Regions from separate parts of the Rhodobacter sp. NSM genome, predicted to be linked through region 2. Evidence: riboswitches for the same ligand, from Rfam matches in the RefSeq annotation. Region 2 holds a riboswitch; the other holds the start of a gene.

Region 1 (9,114 bases), on a different contig from region 2:
AGGGCCACGCAATCGGTCCCCGTGCCGGTTGCAAGCCCTGTCGGCAGGTCGAGACGCGCTTCGAGCACTGCCGCCGTCCGGGCTTCGACCACGATCGACAGCGCTTCGAGCTGCGCCGCCTCGCCCAGGGGTGCATCCACCGCGACGAGCAGGTTGATGGTTCCCGCCACGCGGTCATGCACGAGCCTCCGACCGACGGCTTCGGCATTGCCGAGGCCGACCGTCGCGAGGCAGGCTCCGGCCCCGCCGTCCGTCCGGGACTGCATCAGGTGATGGCGGTCGAGCGCGCGTGACGTGAGAAGCCCCACCGCATGTGCCAGCCCCCGCGCCGCCATCTGCGCGCCGAGCCATTGTTCCGCCTCGAAGCCCGGCCCCAGATCTGCATCGCGCACTTCCCGCCAGACGATCCGGTCGGTGGTGACCAGTCCCGGCCGGTGCGGCGCCCAGCTCAGCACGCGCATCGGCACCGGCAGTCTCGCGACGAGCCAGGGCCGGTCGAGCGCGACCTCGATCATCTCGTCACGCCGAGCGGCTGGAACACCGGCCCATCGGGCGTATCGGCGAAATAGGCGCGCACGCCGAAGACCTCGGAAAGGTTGGCCGCCGTCAGCACCAGACCGGGCGGCCCGTCCGCCACCAGTCGCCCCCGCGCCATCAGCAGAAGCCGCGTGCAATGGCGCGCCGCGAGGCCGAGATCGTGGATCGACGCGACCACCGCGCGTCCTTCGGCCGCGACATCCTGAAAGACCTGCATCGTGCGGATCTGGCTTTCGGGATCGAGCCCCGCCACCGGCTCGTCAGCCAAGAGCAGCGGCGCCTCCTGCGCCAGCGCGCGTGCGATCAGCGCCCGCGCCTGCTCGCCGCCGGACAGCGCGGTCGCGATGCGCTGACGATAGGCGCCGAGGCCCATTCGCCCCAGCGCCCGCGTCACCGCCTCGCGATCGGCCGAGGTCAGGCGCCGGCCTGCATGGGGCACTCTGCCAAGCGTCACGAGGGTCTCGACATCGACGGGCCACGCGATCTCGCGCGCCTGCGGCAGGAAGGCGGCCGCCCGCGCCCGCTCACGCGGCGTGAGGCCTGCAAGGCTGCTCCTGCCGGTCGAGGGCAGAAGCCCCAGGGCGCCGCGCAGGAGGGTGGTCTTGCCCGCGCCGTTGGGGCCGATGAGGCCGAGGAACTCACCCAGACCGACGCGGAGCGTCACGTCATCCACCACGGGACACTGGCCCCGGCGAACGGTCAAGCCGTCGATGGCGAGCAGGCTCATGCCTCGAGCCTCCGCATGCGCCAGATCAGGTGGAGAAAGAACGGAGAGCCCACGATGGCCGTCAGCACTCCCAGTTTCAGGTCCCGGTCGGGCGCGATGATCCGCACCGCGACATCGGCAGCCAGCAGCATGGCGGCGCCTCCCAGGGCCGCTGCAGGCAGCAGTCGAGAGGGTCGCGCCCCGACGAGAGGCCGGAGGATGTGCGGCACGACGAGGCCCACGAAGCCGACCGTTCCCGCCACCGCCACCGCAGCCCCGACCGAGAGCGCCGTGCCGAGGATCAGCATCAGTCTCAGCCGCCCGAGCCGCACACCCAGCGATTCAGCCGCGTCCTCGCCCAGCGTGAGTGCGTCCAGGCCTCGCCCGAGCGTCAGCAGCAGCGCACAGCCTGTGAGCATGAAGGGCAGCGCCAGCGCCACATGCGTCATCGAGCGGTCGGCGAGCGAACCCATCATCCAGAAGACGATCTCCGTCGCGGCAAAGGGGTTCGGCGACAGGTTCAGGATCAGCGCGACGCCCGCCGCCGCCAGCGCCGAGATGGCGACCCCGGCGAGGATCAGCGCGAGGGCCCCACCACGAGGCCCCGCCAGCCCGAGGATGAGGAAGACCGACAGCGCCGCTCCGGCCAGCGCGCACAGCGGCAGCGCGAGGGTGAAGCTTGCGGCTATGCCAGTCTGCAAGGCGATAACGGCGCCCAGGGCGGCAGATGAGGAAACGCCTACAAGACCCGGTTCTGCCAAGGGATTTCTCAGGAAACCCTGCATGGCGGCCCCCGAGACGCCGAGCACCGCCCCCACGGCCAGCCCGAGGATGGCACGCGGCAGGCGGATTTCGCGCATCACCAGCACCACCGCCTCGCCCCGGCCCGCGAGCAGCGCCTGCAGCGACTCGCCGAACCCCAGCGCCGCCGGCCCGACCAGCAGCGAGATCATGAACAAGAGCGCCACCGCGAGCGACAGCAAGAGGAGCAGCAGGGCGTATCTCACCGGGCCTCGTCCAGTTGCGTGAGGCTCAGCGAGCCGAGCCTGCGACGCGCCTCTCCCATTTCCTGCAGCGCGCGCAGCACGGCCGGCGTCCCGCAGATCCAGTCGGAATCCGACACTTCCGCCGCGCCTGCCTCGCTCTGCACCGCCCTGAGCGCGGGATGTGCCAGCAGCTCCTCGGCGCGAGAGGAGCCGGGATAGGCGGTGGAGGTCACGATCATCTCGGGATCCGCCATCACGAGCCGTTCCAGCGGCAGGTTGCCCCCGCCGTCGAGCCCGAGATCAGCCGCCACGTTCGAGAAGCCAGCGTGGTCCAGGATCGCATCGGCAAGCGTTCCGGAGCCCGTGGTGTATCCGGAGGGGTAATACATCGCCGCTCGAGCGGGGGGCAGGTCCACCTGCAGCCTCTCCAGACCGGCTTCGAACTCCCCGACGAGCCGCTCGGCCTGAGCCTCGCGGCCGATCGCACGCCCGACGATGCGGAGATGGCCCGGAATGTCGGCGAGGGACGTCGCAGGCGGCAGTTCCACCACCTCGACGCCCAGGCGGCGCAGCAGATCGACACTCGCCCTGGCGGTGAACGTGCCCGCAAGGACCAGATCCGGCCGCATCAGGAACACCTGCTCCGCCTGCCCGCGATTGGCGGGATAGGCCCGCGCTTCCTCCACCATGGCCGAGGTCTGCGGTTCGGTCGCGAGGTTCGAGACCGACAGAAGCTGGCCCGGCGCTGCCAGCATCATGGCGAGCTGGTCCGTGCAGAGATTGATCGACACGACCCGCCGCGGCGCCTCGGCCACGGCGGGAGCGGCGGCGAGACCCGCCGCCAGCGCAAGCGCAAGGCGCCTAGAAGCGCGCACGCAGGCCCGCATAGATCGAGCGACCGGGCTGGGCATAACCGCGCACCGTCTGATACTCCTCGTCGAACAGGTTCTCGACACGGAGGAAGGCCTCCGCCGCATCCGTCACCTCGTAGGTAACCGTCGCGTTGACGACCGTCCAGTCATCGAGGGGCGCAGCAGGATCGGGATAGGTCTCGTCGAGGACATCCGCCACATGCTGCAGCGTGAGGATCCCCCGCGTGCGATCCGCGATCTGCCCTTCGAGGCCCAGAACGAGGTCGTGCCGCGGCACGCGGATGGCGCGCGTCTCGACAGCATTTTCCTCGTCCACCGCATCCGTGTAGGTGTAGCTGCCGAAGACTTCCCAGCCTTGGCCCAGCGGGCTGCGTCCCGAGATCTCGACGCCCTTCGTCCGCGTCTCGCCGTCCAGCTGGTCATAGCATCCCCAGGGAGATGCGCAGAAGGTCGCACCGGCGATGTAGGCGATGCGGTCGGTGATGTCGGTCCTGAACACGGTCGCCTGAAGGTTTCCGCCGTTGGGCAGCAGCTTCTCCAGACCCAGCTCGTAGCTGCGGCTGGTCTCCGGCCCGAGACGGTCCGAACCTTCCGGTCCGAACCTCTGGTAGAGCGAAGGCGCACGGAATCCGGTGCCAGCCACGCCCCTGAGGATCAGGTCGTCGGGCAGGCGCCAGGCGAGGGCGACGCGGCCCGTCGTCTTGCCGTCAAAGTCGGAAGGATCGTCGTGGCGCGCCGCGAACGAGAGGTCGATCGCGGGGGTCAAGGCGTAGCGCGCCTCGGCAAAGATCGCATCGGTCGTCAGGTCGCCCGAGTTCGTGTCGCTCTCGAAGCTCTCCTTCGTCCGCTCCGCTCCGAGCGACAGACCCAGTGCACCCATTTCGACCGAGCCGAGATAGGAAAGGGCGCGGCGTTCGCCCTCATAGAGTTCGACAAAACCTCCGGGATACTCGCGGCGCGTGTCGGCGGCGGCATAGGCGATCTCGTTGCGAACCTGCCCGAGCGTGAAGTCCACGAACACGCGACCACCGCGCAGACGGTCGGCTGCCCGGTCGTCCGTATCGGCCAGGCTGCTGTTGAAGTTCTCGTCGAACACGAGCCCGTCGATGTCGAGATCGCTGTCCCGCGCGATGAAGGCCGCGCCGATGCGCAGATCCTCCGTCAGGTCGTAGGCCCCGGAAAGCGCATGGAAGGTCGTGTCGAAGCCGTCGCGCTCGGTTCCGGCGGCAGCCTGCGAGATGCCGTCGGTCACGGTGCGGGCCGTCGTGAAGGCCAGTTCGCCCCGCTCTCCCAGAATGCCCGCCGAAAGGGCGCCATTGAAGGTCCGGTTGCTGCCCGCCTCGAGCGTGACCTGCCCGGAGGTGCCCGGCTCGGTCGGGCGGTAGGTGGCGATATCCACCACGCCCGCAACCGCTTCCGACCCGTAGATCGCCGACTGCGAACCACGCAGGACCTCGATCCGGGCGATGCCGCCGGCGGTGAGACTGCCGAAGTCGAAACTCGACTCCGTGACGGAGGGATCGGCCACGTCGATCCCGTTGATCCGCACCGTCTGATAGGCCGGGCCCAGGCCGCGGATCCGCAGCGCCGTAGAGGTGCCGAGGCCGCCGTTACGGGTGTAGGAAACGCCTGGAAGCCGTGCGAGCACGTCGCTCACCAGGATCTCGCCCGTCGCCTGCAGGTCCTCGGCCGTCACCACGTCGACCGAGGCGCCGGTGCGGCTTGCCTCGGTGGCCACGAGGCTCGGCGAGACCACGATCTCGTCGAGGGCGATGTCCTGCGCCTGCAGCGGAGCTGCGGCCATCAGCGCAAGGAGCGAGGCGGCTGTCTTCTTCATCTGTCCCTTTCCGTCCGGGCGATGCCGGATCTGACCTGTCATGTCCTCGGAAAGGGTCATCCCTTCCGCCGAGGGTGATCGTCACCTGAAGCGGAAGGCCCGCCTCCCGCACGCGCCCCGCGCACAGGAAAGGGTGATCACTTCGGCAGGTCTCCTGACTCGCGGGTCTTCGCTCGGACCGGCCTTCCCGGGGCGCACCCAGTGGCATGATCGGTCGTCGCTCGCCGCCTACAGTTGCGGGGGCAGCCGCGGAGTTGGACCATCGCCCGCACCGCGTTCCCTTTTCATCCGGACACGACGCCGGAACCGAAGCAGGTTCTCAATAGGACAAGCATCGGCGCTGTCAAGCAGGCGTCACCGCCCCCTGTCGCCCGCGTTCCTGCGCGGGCGGTGCGAAAAGGTTGGACGCGGCGCACCTCTCCGCCGCAGCATGGCGCGAAAGGCATGGAGGACCCGCATGTTCCGAAGTTTCGGCGCCGATGATGCAACCGGCCTCGCGGCCCTTGTCGCCAGCGGCGATGTGACGCCAGAGGAGTTGCTCGATGCGGCGCTGGCTTCGGTCGCAGCGCTGAACCCGGCGCTCAATGCGGTAGTTCTGCTGCAGGAGGAAAGCGCGCGGCGCTCCATCGCATCCGGCCTTCCTCGCGGGCCGTTCCGCGGCGTGCCCTTCCTGCTCAAGGATCTCGGATGCGAGGCGGTGGACTTCCCCTCGCACAACGGCTCGCGGCTGCTCGAGAACACGCGCTACCCGCGCGATTCCGCGATCTTCGAGCGCATCCGCGCGACCGGTGTCGTGACCTTCGGGCGCACGACCTCGCCCGAGGGCGGGATCGGACCCGCGACCGAGGCCGCCGTCTATGGCGGACCGACCCGCAATCCCTGGAACCTCGAGCGCACCTCCGGGGGATCGTCGGGGGGCGCGGGCGCCGCCGTCGCTGCCGGGATCGTCGCCGTGGCCCACGGGTCGGACGGGGGCGGGTCGGTCCGCATCCCCGCCTCGTCCTGCGGGCTCTTCGGGATGAAGCCCACGCGGGCGCGGCTGCCTGACGGGCCCTACGCGGGCGAGGGCTGGGCAGGGATGGCGATCGACGGCTTCCTCAGCTGGTCCGTGCGCGACACGGCCCACATGCTCGACGCCTGCGCGGGCGCCGATCCCGGCGCGCCCTACTGGGCGCCGCCCCTTCTGCGCAGCCATGCGGATGCGATCAGCCGCCCGCCGCGGCGGCTGCGCGTGGGGATCTGCGACACGACCTTCACCGGCACCCCGATCCATCCCGAGGTGCGGGCCGCGGTCGAGGCCGCGGGTCGGCTGCTCGAGGATCTGGGCCACGCGGTGCGGCCCTGCCTCCCGCAGGCGGACGTGGCAATGATGATGGAGGCCTGGACCGACATCGTGGCCTGCGGCACGGCGCTTGGCATCCGCAAGGCGCTGAAGGGGCGCGCCCCCGAGGGGCTGGTCGAGCCGGTCTCGCTGGGCGCGCTGCGGCGTGCCGCCGAGATCCCCGGCGAGCGATATCTCGAGGCGGTGGGCCAGATCCACGCCTTCGGGCGCCAGATGGCCGCGGTCTTCGATCCCGACGAGGGAAACGGCATCGACGTCCTGCTGTCGGCCACGCTGGCCGAGCCCCCCGCCCGTGTGGGCCGTTTCGCCCATACGACCGAGGATTACGTGGCCTTCCGCACCGGCCCCGAGGGCGTCTTTGCCTACTCCCCCTTCACGGCGGTCTTCAACGCCTCCGGCCAGCCGGCGGCGAGCCTGCCGCTCGGCATGAGTGCGGACGGCTTGCCGATCGGCGTCCATCTCGCCGCCCGCTTCGGCGCCGACGAGGAGCTGATCGCGCTCTGCGCAGAAATCGAGCGCGCGGCGCCCTGGATCGGCCGCCGCCCTGCCCCTTTGGTCGATTCCTGAGCGAGACAGTTGCCTTGGAGACAGGCGGCTGCCTAACCTCGCATCAGACCAGCATGGAGAGACGATCCTTGACCGGACCCATTGCCGTCGAAGCCCGCAACGTCGTCAAGGCCTTCGGGCAGGGAGAGGTGGCTGTTCGCGCGCTGGACGATGTTTCGGTCGGGATCCGCAGGGGCGAGTTCTTCACGCTGCTCGGCCCGTCGGGCTGCGGCAAGACCACGCTCCTGCGGCTGATCGCCGGTTTCGAATCGCCCAGTTCGGGCGCCATCCTGCTGGACGGGCGTGACATCACCGCCGATCCTCCGAATCGACGTCCGATCAACACCGTCTTTCAAAGCTACGCGCTCTTTCCGCATCTGACGGTGGCAGAGAACGTGGGCTTCGGCCTGAAGATGCTGGGCAAGCCGAGGGCCGAGGCCGAGAACGTCACCGCACGGATGCTGGCGCTCGTCCGGCTCGAGGCGCTGGCGGGGCGCAAGGTGGCGCAGCTCTCGGGCGGGCAGCAGCAGCGCGTGGCCCTGGCGCGGGCGCTCGCGCCGCAGCCCAGGGTGCTGCTGCTGGACGAACCCCTGTCGGCGCTCGACCTCAAGCTGCGCAAGGAGATGCAGATCGAGCTGAAGCGGCTCCAGCACGAGACCGGCATCACCTTCGTCTTCGTGACGCACGACCAGGAGGAGGCGCTGACCATGTCGGACCGGATCGGGGTGATGAGCGCAGGCCGGATCCTGCAGATCGGCCCCCCGCGCGAGATCTACACCCGCCCCGCCAACCGCTTCGTCGCAAGCTTCATCGGAGAGACGAACTTCCTGCCCGCGCGCCATGCCGGGGGCCGGGTGACGCTCGACGCGGGCGGCGAACTGGCCGTCGAGGGAGGTCCCGAGGGCCGGGTCACGGTCGCCGTCCGGCCCGAGCAGGTGCGCCTCGTGGCCCCGGACGAGCCGGGCGCCCTGCCCGCCACGATCCGCGATCTCGTCTATTTCGGAACCGACACCCACTGCCACCTCGCGCTGGCCGACGGGACCGAAGTGGTGGCCCGCCTGCAGAGCAGCGCCTCGGGCGATCCGGGGCTCGAGCCCGGCCAGCCCGCGGGCCTGCGCTTCGCCCCGGGCGCCCTGCAGCTTCTGGGGGACTGAGATGGCGGGCGGCGAAGGCGCCCGCGCGCGCCGCACCCGGATGCGGAACGGCTGGCTTCTCTCCGCGCCTGCCCTCGTGATCCTCGCCCTTGCGGCCTCGGGGCCGCTTCTGGTCGTGCTGGTCTACAGCTTCCTCGTGAAGGGCCAGTACGGCGGCGTGATCTGGGACTTCTCGACCCAGGCCTGGTTCGAGGTGCTCTTCACCCGCGACATCTTCTCGGACGAGGTGGGCCTCGCCGATGCGCATCTGGCGATCTTCTGGCGCTCGGTGAAGCTCTCGCTGATGACGACCGCGATCACCTTCGTCGCGGGCTTCCCGACCGCCTGGTTCATCGCCACGCGCCCGCCGCACCGGCGCCCGCTCTGGCTCTTCCTCATCACCATTCCGTTCTGGACCAACCTGCTGATCCGCACCTTCGCCATCAACGAGGTGATCCGCAACGAGGGCATCCTGAACACGCTGATGATCCGCGCGGGCCTCTTCGAGCGGCCGATCCAGATCCTCTATACCGACACGGCCGTGCTGATCGGCATGGCCTATGTCTACCTGCCGCTGATGGTCCTGCCACTCTTCGCCGCGATCGACCGGTTCGACATGCGCCTGCTCGAGGCGGCCTATGACCTCTATGCGAGCCGTTGGCAGGTGCTGCGCCGGATCATCCTGCCGCTGGTGAAGCCGGGGATCGTCGCGGGTTCGATCCTCGTCTTCGTTCCCTCGCTCGGCGCCTATGTCACGCCGCGGGTGCTGGGCGGCGGCAAGAACATGATGATCGGCAACTTCATCGAGCTTCAGTTCGGGCAGGGCCGCAACTGGCCGCTGGGCGCCGCGCTCTCGATGCTGCTGCTGGCCATCGTGATGGTGGCGCTGCTGGTCTATGTCCGCGCCGCGGGCCGGGAGGGCGGCCATGGGTAGGCGTTTCGACGTGACCAGCCTGCCGGGCGTCACCTTCGTGGCGGGTCTGGCCTTCCTCGCGCTCTATGCGCCGATCTTCACCCTCGTCGCCTATTCCTTCAACGACGCGAACGCGATCTCGGTCTGGGGCGGCTTCTCCTTCCGCTGGTACGAGGTCGCCTGGGCCAACCGCGAGGTGCAGGCGGCGACGGCGCGGTCGCTGGTTATCGCCTCGGCCGCCT
Region 2 (9,114 bases):
CTGATGCATCCCGCCAGGTCTTGCAAGCGATAGTCGCCTCCATCGGTCAGGCTCTCGCCCGTCCCGCGGCGTGACGAGGAACAGTTTCGGGCGAGTGCCTGACGGCCCGGGCCGCCCGGCCCGGACGACCCCGCCGCCAGCTCGTCGCGCTTCAGGCGGCGGTCGGGCAGGTCTCCGCAATGCGCCCCGTGCCCCGGCCCACCGCAAGGCGAGCCGTGACAATCCGGTTCTTTGTTTTACGTCACAAGGCGCCGGGGTGGGGCGCGTTCCACCTCCGCGGACCATCTCGCGCCGACCCGCCCGCCAGACGATCCGGGTCGAGAGCGCTGCGCGGCGTGGCGCATGATGCGGGTCAAAGCGCAGGCTTCAAGAAGGCACGCGCCACCGTTGCCCGCAAGCTCGCCATCGTCCTCCACGCCATGTGGAGGACAGGCACGCCGTTCCGCTGGAGCAAGGTCCATGGATGACACGCAAGGAGTACGACTGACCGAATGACTTCACGGATGCGCCTGCCGAGACGCGTGGCCCGGATCAGGCCGACCCTCTGACAGGCGGCACCTCCACCCAGACGCAGGAAGATGATTGCGAGGACCATTTCGGGCGATCCACCATCCGACGCCAACATGCAGCGATCCCAACCGCAATCGACTGCGGAGAGAATCCTGAATCCGGCAAAGGCGCAGATCCGAACCAGAACCCTTGACCAATGCTATTTGAGCAGGGGCACGCCAGCTGCCTGGCAATTGTTCCCCGGCACCACGCGCGGTGCAGTGGCCGGCTTCGCCACCCGCACCCGCTGCGCCGGGCGCCCCATCTGTAGCGCCAGGACCCGCCATGCATTAACATCGAAATCGGGCCACTCAATGGGGCAGACCAAGGAGGTATGGTGATTAATGCTAAGGTCTTGTCGTCGCACAATCGCTGTTTGCTACGTTTGCGCCGCTCCAACTTCGACATTGGGAAGGGATGGTGATGGCCACTGAGAGTGAATTTGGGCATGCAGCCCCATCATGGTTTACCGCACCCGGAGAGACCGACTTTCTGGCATGGGTCACCGTCTTTTTAATTATTTTGGCCTTGTTCGGGTTAATCACTTTGTACGCGGCGTTCGACCGTTGGGCGGAGCATAAGTCGAGTGGAACGCCGCTGGCAAAGACCATCCCGACGCTGCTCACCATAGCGCTTGTATATGAGATATTCCCTTTGGACCACGTCAGTGCGCTCTTGCCGCTCAGCGCCATCCTGATCGCGCTGGCCGCGGACTGGTCTCGGTTCCACCTGGTTGGCCCGCTGGACACGGCGCCTGGACACACCGCCACGCAAACAGGCGGGCGGCCTGCGGAGCGAACGGATGCCGAAGGAGAGCCGGAGCATGCTTGAACTCCTGCTGACCTCCTTTCCCGCGATCTTCCGCTATTATCAGCTGAAGCGGCGGGGCGAGGCGATGACCGTCTGGAACATGCGGACGGCGGTGTTCGCCTGGGCCGTGATGGCCGTGGGCCTGTTTCTCGTGATCTTCTACTTCCATCCCAAATCCTATTCCGGTCTGCTTCCGTTCCGGACCATCTCTGTTGTGGCGCAGACCAGCGGCCCGGTCACCGAAATCCACGTCGAGAACGGCCAGCGGGTCGCTGCGGGCGATCTGTTGTTCAGGATCGAGGACAGTTCCCAGAAAGCACGGCTGACCCAGGCCGAAGCGGAGTTCGACAAGATCGCCGCAGCAGAGACCAAGGCGCAGGACACCCTGAGAGTGGCCTTGGCAAGCGTCGCCGCGGCGACCTCGACGCTGGAGAAATTGAGTGTCGACCGGGATAACGCCCGTCAGCTTCTGACGCGCAATGTCGGGACGCAGGATACCCTTCGCCAGACCGAGGCATCTGTCACCGCGGCCGAGGCCGAACGCGAGGCCGCCCAGGCACAGGCCGATCTTGCACGTGCGGAACTGTCGCAGGCCATCCCGGCTCAGCGCAAGGCGGCGGAGGCCGCGTTGCAGGTCGCTCGGGCAGATCTTGCCAAGACCGAGGTCCGGTCCTTCTCCGACGGACTTGTCACGCAACTGGCGCTGAGCGTCGGCAGCCCGGCCGCCACGCTCATCCTGAGCCCCGCGATGCTGATCATCCCGGATCGGCCCGAGGATCTTCCGCTGCGGTTCACCGCAGGGTTCAATCAGGTCGCGAGGTCCACGCTTTATGTGGGCATGCCGGCAGAGATCGCCTGCAACACGAATATCAACCTTTCATTTCGCGATACCGTTCTTCCTGCCCGGATCCAGGCGATCCAGCCGGCGATAGCATCAGGTCAGGTGGTTCCGGGGGGGCGCCTGCTCGAAGCTGAAAACGGCATGCAGCGGGGATCCCTGCTGGTCTATCTGGAACTGATCCACCCCGAACAGGAGAGCATCACGATCGACGGCAGCGGTTGTGTCGTGCAGACCTATACCGACAATCTTGAAGGCATCTTTGGTCATGTCATCGCAGCAACGGGGATCATCAAGGCCGCTGGTCTGAGGCTCAAGGTCTGGGGAGCCATGGTGGCAGGGGTCGGGCTTGGCGGAGGGGGTCACTGACAGTGCATCGGCAGGCCGCCGAAATAGGCGGCACGTCGGGACGGTTTCCCTCGGCCGGCGGGCTGAGGGAGGTCCGCTCCTCAGGTTCGGCATGCCTGGGCGCACCCCCCGATCCCATGCTGCAAATTCCTCGGCGTCGCAGGCCTTGTCTGCTCCGAGCGTCAGCCGCCTCGTCGAGCCGGCGAGTGGTGGTGGGCCATGTCGCGCGCGGCCTTTCGTTCGGCATGACCGTCCGCCTGCGTGACCTCGGTCTGGGCCACGAAGCCGTGCCGGTTCTCCATCCGGGAGGGCCCATGACAAAGGGCCGCGCCGGCGCCGGGAGATTTCCTGGATAGCCGCGCCTCCGGATCCGTGACCGAAGCGTGGGTGGCGTTCGAGCGCTTCTGGCCCGGGAAGTCGACCTCTGCCTTTCGGGTTCCGGGTTCCGGGTTTCGGGGCGGTCTCGGGCTTCGTCTCGGCGGGTCCGGTGTCAGAGGCGGGCGAAGGGGCTGGCGGCGGCGAAGCTCGCCCGCCGCGAAGACCTCGAATTGTGAAATGACCTCAGCGCATGACATAAGGCATGCCCTAAGTCAGAAACCCAGATCCAGACAGGCGGCTTCGGCGGTGGGAGATCCGCTCCATCGTCGCCAGATGGTCCTTACGACGCGCTTCGATGTGCGCAGGATTTCCTTGGGAGCGATGGCCCCGGCGGTGTCGGGATTCAAGGTCTGGCGTTCTTGCGGGGCAGGAGTGAGGACAAGCGGGCCTTCCAGCGGAAGGCCCGTCCGACGAACGCGGCGGCGCCCCGGGCGGCGATTGCGTCATGGCACTTGCGGGTGTCGAAGGCGGACGGTTTTCTGACCCACCTTACTCGCCTTCGATGCCAGTGCTGTCGACCCGCAGGGGCAGGGGGCTGTCGCCAGGCCGACCACCATGACCGTGGTGTCGAGAGCCGTCAGGCATCAACATTTACGCCGGACCACCCCTTGGGGCAGGCCAGTGCGACGCAAGCCGCGTCAGGCGTGCAGGGGATGCAGGTCGAAGATCGTCAGCGCGTCGAGGCGCAGGACTGCGCCGAGCCTGCGCTCGAGATACTCGATGATGTCCGGGGTGTTGAGCTTGATCTCGAAGGCCAGCACCCGCGTGTCGACCCGTTCACGGCCGTGGCGTTCGTAGCCGTAGGTGATGCGGTACTTCATGCGACCACCAGTCGGAACTGGTCTTCGGTGCGCAGCCTGTACTCGGCGAGCATCATGCAGACGGACCGCCCGCGTCGCAGGTGGCGCATGAGAGCGGCCTCGTCGGGGAACTGACGGTCGTTGGTTGCCAGAAGCGCTGCCAGCCGGCTCTGGTCGAGCGGAAGCTCTCGGGCGGGGCAGCCGTGGAGGGAACGGATGATCCTGAGCGTCATGGCGATCCCCTTAGCCGGCAAGCGCTGCTGTGCGGAGGAAGGGGCGGACGCGCATCAGCACCTCGTAGGTGTCCTCGGGCACCCGGACCCACGGCCAACCCACGGAGGTGGAATAGTCGGTCCATGCGGCGAAGGCATCGGCCGGTGCCACCTCGAAGTCGCGCATGCGCAGCGCATCCTGGATCGCCCGCACGAGCCTGCTGCGCTCCTGCGGCACGAGGGTCGCCTCTCCCGCATAGATCAGGGTCTTGGTCGTCATGTCGAACGTCTCCGTACGGCGCGTCAGGCGGAGACGAGGCGCACGATCGCCGGCGCGATCGGGCGGCCGGTGAGGGTGCGGTTGCCGTCGCGGATGGTGACGAGGCCCGAGGTGGCATCCTCGGCAACGACAACTCCGCGTGCGGAAATATAGGGAGAGATCTGGACGGTTGCGTGGTTCATGGTCGACTGTCCCCGAAGGATCAAGATGGCGGAAGAACTGATGCCGGGCTACTCGACCTGACCCTCTCCACACGAACCAACGTCCCGACATGCTATCGGTCTCATCCTCCCGACTTTCTCACCTTGACCTAAATCAACTCGCAGACGAGGACTTGACGCAAGGGATCGGGCTCCCGCTGCGGCGTTCCTCCCAGGACGCTCCTGCGGCGGATGGCGTGAGTTGTGGGAGGGGCGCCGAGGGTGATCGAGGACATGAGATCGCCCGGATCCGCCGGAAGCAGCAGGTGCCGGTTCCCCTCCGCTGCGTCTGCCGCGTCGTCAGTCAGAAAGATGCGGGATCGTCGCCGGATCCGCGGCAAGATGTAGCCGCTCGGAGGGCTCGCGTTTCGGGTTCCAGCAGGACGCCGCAGATACCGGAATGCGGTCCAGCCTCGGTCAGCGCGTCCCGCAGCCAACTCCAGACCGCCACCATCCGCGCAAGCCTGGCCGCTCAGGTCCGGCGCGCAACGAAGCCGCAACACATGGTGGTGGACCCGGCCCGCTCGGGTGTTTTCCTGCCGACGCGCCAGCGCGACCACTTCGCGGCATGCCGATCCTGGAAGCATGCCGATCCTGTCTCGCCCGGACAGGACGAGTGTGCCGAAGTCAGGATGCCGCCGGGCCTGAGGGCGCCGGCGGGCCAGACCTCACTGCACGGCGACCCGATAGAGGTGCCACGTGGCGTGGCCCAGGATCGGCAGCACGAATATCAAGCCGAGAAACATGGGGACTGTCCCCACGACAAGCAGACCGGCCACCACAAGCCCCCATGTCGCGACCGGCGCCGGGTTCTCCTGCGTAAGCCTCAGGGACGTCGCGACGGCCGTGGCCACGCCGACGCGCCTGTCGATCAGCAGCGGAATGGACACGATGGTCGCGGCCAGCGTTGCCGCCGCAAGGATGAAGCCCGCTCCGCAACCGACGATCAGCATCGTCCAGCCGGGCAAGGTCGTGAAGACTTCGGTCAGGAAGGTGCCCAGCGAGGCCGGGGGTTCCGGTCCCAGCGTCAGCGCGAAGATGAAATAGGCCGCCAGCATCCAGATGACGAACATGACCACGAGGCCGAGACCCATCACGAAGAGCGCACCGCTGGCCGGCGATGCCAGCACGGCGAATACGGAACCGGAGCCCGGGGTCTCGCCTCGCTCGCGACGCCGGCTCATCTCGTAGAGGCCGACGGCCGCGACCGGTCCGAGGAGTGCGAAGCCCGACATCAGCGGGAAGACGAGCGGCAACAGATCGCGTTGCAAGGCCAGGGTCGCCAGCGCAAGCCCGATGATCGGGTAGAGAACGACGACGAAGATCACGTCGCTTCGGAGCGCCGCGAAGTCATCGACCCCCCGTCGCAAGGCGAGCAGTATGTCGTCACGATCCAGCCGCCTCAGCTGCGGCAGAGAGGTGTGGTCGTCTCCCCGGATCTCATGTGCCGCGTCTGCGACGTAGCGCGACGATGTGGCCAGCGCCTCCACCGTCCATGAAAGGGGGTTTCCAATCGTCTTGACCGCTTTGCCCATTGCGAACCTCCTCGCGGGTGTCGAGCGGTGCATCGACCAGTCAAATCGTCACCGGTCATGGCACCGGCACATGGGCAGACTACCACGTTCCGGCAGATCAGGCGATCACGATGGCTCGTTCGGCGGAGCCCGCGGCGAGCGATCCCGTGCCGACCCGGCGACCTGCACGGTCCAGGCTCCCGACCGAAGGATTCGGACGTTTCGCGGGATTCAGGCCTCGCAAGGAGTTCTGACGGATGAGCAACCTCGACTGGCTGGTGAGCGTCCGAAGAGCTGGTGTGATTTCATAGCTGCCAGCGGTGTGATCCCGGGGTCGCCATCGAGGTGGAGTTCGGCGACTTCACCCACGGGCCAGACGACCAGGAGGAGCGCGGACCTGTCCTTGCTTCCGGCCGGGCATGATCAGAGAGACTTCCTCCGCCGCATCGCCGGGGCGGTCCTGCAACTGAACCAGGATTGACGGCGCTACCCCGATCTGTCACGCCATGCCGCGACGGTTCCCGACGGCGAACAAGCCCGAGGGATGAAAAGGGAACGCGGTGAGGGGAGACCCCCGAATCCGCGACTGCCCCCGCAACTGTGAGCGGCGAGCCGCCCCGACGGACACCACTGGCCGATGGCCGGGAAGGTTCGGGGACGGCTTTGACCCGCAAGTCAGGAGACCTGCCGTCAGGCGCATCCGCGCCGCCCTCGCCGGGATACCGGCCCAAACCCAATCGCCGTCGGGGATGACGGCCAGGAGGACGACATGCATATCGAACCCGGTCTCGTGACCGGAGCCAAATCCATCGTCGGCTACGCCACAGCGGCGACCGCCGGTCTCTACGCGCTGAAGCTCGGCTGGTCTGCGATGCGCGAAGGCGGGGTCAGCTCGCTGGTCCTGCGCAGCGCGATCGCCACCGGAGCGGTCTTTTCCTTCTTCGAGATCCTGCCGCACCATCCGGTTGGCGTGTCCGAGGTTCACCTGATCCTCGGCTCGACGCTGTTCCTGATCCTCGGAGCCGCGCCTGCGGCGATCGGGCTGGCGCTGGGTCTGCTGATCCAGGGGCTCTTCTTCGCGCCCTTCGACCTGCCTCAGTACGGCATGAACGTCACGACGCTGCTCGTGCCGCTCTTCGCGCTGCGGGCGCTGGCCGGGCGGATCATCGCTCCGCACACGCCCTACGTCGAGCTCAAGTACCGTCAGGCGCTGGCGCTTTCGACCGCGTATCAGGGCGGGGTGGTGGCTTGGGTGGCCTTCTGGGCCTTCCTCGGCCAGGGCTTCGGGGCAGAGAACCTCACCGCCATTGCGAGCTTCGGCAGCGCCTACATGCTGGTGATCCTGATCGAGCCGCTTGCCGATCTGGCGGTGCTGGCGGGCGCCAGGTCGATGCACGGCCTTGCCCGATCCGGGCTCTTCACCCATCGGCTGCACCACGCGGCCTGACCGGAGCGGCCCCTTCGGGGGCCGCTTGCGCGGCGAAAGCCGGCTGCGCCCGGCGCTGGATGACGCCGGGAATCCGCTGTCGGCGGTATGAAGGGCAGGGCGGGTAGCCCCGGTTGTCGCCGGCACCGTCGCCATCGGAGGCCGCCGGCCGGCAATGAGGGAGCGTGGCGGTCAGATCGCAGGATCGCCTGCCAGCCTCGATGAAGCGCGCCGGGCAGGGCGTTCCGGCAACGGGTTCCCGCGGGCGCGCTCTGCCTTCGCATACGTTCCTCCCACAGGGAAAGGTTGGCATGCAGGACGACGAGACCCGCCCGGCGCGAGCAGGATCCCGGCGGCTTCCGGTGATCTGGCCGCCCGGTCTGATGATTGCTGCGCCGGGCTCGGGCTCGGGCAAGACCACGGTGACGCTGGGGCTTCTGCGGGCGTTTCGCGATGCGGGTCTGGTCGTGCAGCCGTTCAAGAACGGCCCCGACTATATCGACCCTGCCTTTCACCTTGCGGCGGCGGGGCGGCCATCCTTCAACCTTGACGGCTGGTCGATGGGTGAAGACCTGCTCGGCGCGCTGGCGTTCCGGGCGGAGGGAGCGGATCTGGTCATCGCCGAAGGGTCGATGGGCCTCTATGACGGGACCTCGACGGCCGGGCGAACGGGGCGAGGGGCCGCCTCCGAGATCGCGCGGCGCTTCGGCTGGCCCGTGGTGCTGGTGCTGGACGTGGGGGGGCAGGCGCAGTCGGCCGCGGCGACGGCGCTCGGCTTCGCGCGCCACCCCGAGGCGCCTGACTTCGCAGGCGTGATCCTGAACAATGTGGCGGGGCCGCGGCATGAGGCGATGATCCGCCGCGAGATGGCGCGCCTCGGCCTGACCGTGCTCGGGGCGCTGCCCCGGCGCAAGGATCTCGTCCTGCCCGAACGGCACCTCGGGCTCGTTCAGGCGGGCGAGCATCCCGACCTGGAGGCGGCGATCGGATGTCTCGCCGCGCTCCTGCGCGATCATGCCGATCTCGACGCGCTCCGCGCGGCGGCGCGGGCCGGTGCGGCGCCGGCCGCCGGTCGTCTGCCACCACCACCCGCACAGCGGATCGCACTTGCATCGGATGCGGCCTTCACCTTCACCTATCCGCATCTTCTGACCGGCTGGCGCGAGGCGGGGGCCGAGATCCTGCCCTTCTCCCCGCTCGCCGACGAGGCCCCGCCCGAGGCCGATCTGGTCTGGCTGCCGGGAGGTTACCCGGAACTGCATGCCGGCAGGCTGGCGGCGGCCGAGGCCTTTCGCTCGGGTCTCTCCCGCCATGCCGAAACCCGCCCTGTCCATGGCGAATGCGGCGGCTACATGGCCCTCGGCACGGCGCTGGTGGATGCCGGCGGCCAGCACCACCGGATGGCGGGGCTTCTCGGCCTCGTGACCAGCTATGAACAGCGGCGGCTGCATCTGGGCTATCGCACTGCGCATCTGCTGTCGCCGCTGCCGGGACATGCCGTGGGGGCCCGACTTGCGGGCCACGAATTCCACTATTCCACCATCCTCGACCAGCCCGACGCGCCGCTCGCCTCCGTCACCGATGCCGAGGGCAACCCGGTGCCAGAGACCGGCTCCTGCCGCGGCCATGTCACGGGCAGCTTCTTCCACCTGATTGCCGCCGGATACCCGTGAACGGCCGTAGAGTCGCGGCTGGCCAGCCCTCAAGCTGCCCTGCTGGTGCCGAGGCGGCGCGGCTGCCGGTGGGGCGTCACCCGTTT

The links. A riboswitch is a leader RNA that binds a small molecule or an ion and turns the genes downstream of it on or off. The one in region 2 is predicted to bind cobalamin.
Region 1: it holds a riboswitch for cobalamin, as region 2 does, so the genes downstream of both, ACTVZP_RS01555 (TonB-dependent receptor plug domain-containing protein) here and ACTVZP_RS12285 (energy-coupling factor ABC transporter permease) in region 2, are expected to answer to the same signal.

Annotation. Positions count from the first base shown of each region.
Region 1 covers NZ_JBQPXH010000001.1:324,607-333,720, reverse strand. Annotated here, with positions in the region: gene ACTVZP_RS01575 (adenosylcobinamide amidohydrolase) at 1-515, opposite strand, end outside; gene ACTVZP_RS01570 (ABC transporter ATP-binding protein) at 512-1,264, opposite strand; gene ACTVZP_RS01565 (FecCD family ABC transporter permease) at 1,261-2,250, opposite strand; gene ACTVZP_RS01560 (ABC transporter substrate-binding protein) at 2,247-3,116, opposite strand; gene ACTVZP_RS01555 (TonB-dependent receptor plug domain-containing protein) at 3,091-4,938, opposite strand; cobalamin riboswitch at 5,066-5,264, opposite strand; gene ACTVZP_RS01550 (amidase) at 5,396-6,847, shown strand; gene ACTVZP_RS01545 (ABC transporter ATP-binding protein) at 6,916-7,980, shown strand; gene ACTVZP_RS01540 (ABC transporter permease) at 7,982-8,893, shown strand; gene ACTVZP_RS01535 (ABC transporter permease) at 8,886-9,114, shown strand, end outside.
Region 2 covers NZ_JBQPXH010000005.1:132,480-141,593, forward strand. Annotated here, with positions in the region: gene ACTVZP_RS12240 (hypothetical protein) at 973-1,380, shown strand; gene ACTVZP_RS12245 (HlyD family secretion protein) at 1,373-2,566, shown strand; partial or broken gene ACTVZP_RS12250 (IS5/IS1182 family transposase) at 2,690-3,079, opposite strand; partial or broken gene ACTVZP_RS12255 (hypothetical protein) at 3,155-3,407, opposite strand; gene ACTVZP_RS12260 (hypothetical protein) at 3,562-3,744, opposite strand; gene ACTVZP_RS12265 (hypothetical protein) at 3,741-3,956, opposite strand; gene ACTVZP_RS12270 (hypothetical protein) at 3,967-4,215, opposite strand; gene ACTVZP_RS12275 (hypothetical protein) at 4,239-4,397, opposite strand; gene ACTVZP_RS12280 (DUF2189 domain-containing protein) at 5,084-5,950, opposite strand; cobalamin riboswitch at 6,429-6,635, shown strand; gene ACTVZP_RS12285 (energy-coupling factor ABC transporter permease) at 6,699-7,376, shown strand; gene ACTVZP_RS12290 (cobyrinate a,c-diamide synthase) at 7,667-9,028, shown strand; gene ACTVZP_RS12295 (cysteine-rich small domain-containing protein) at 9,105-9,114, opposite strand, start outside.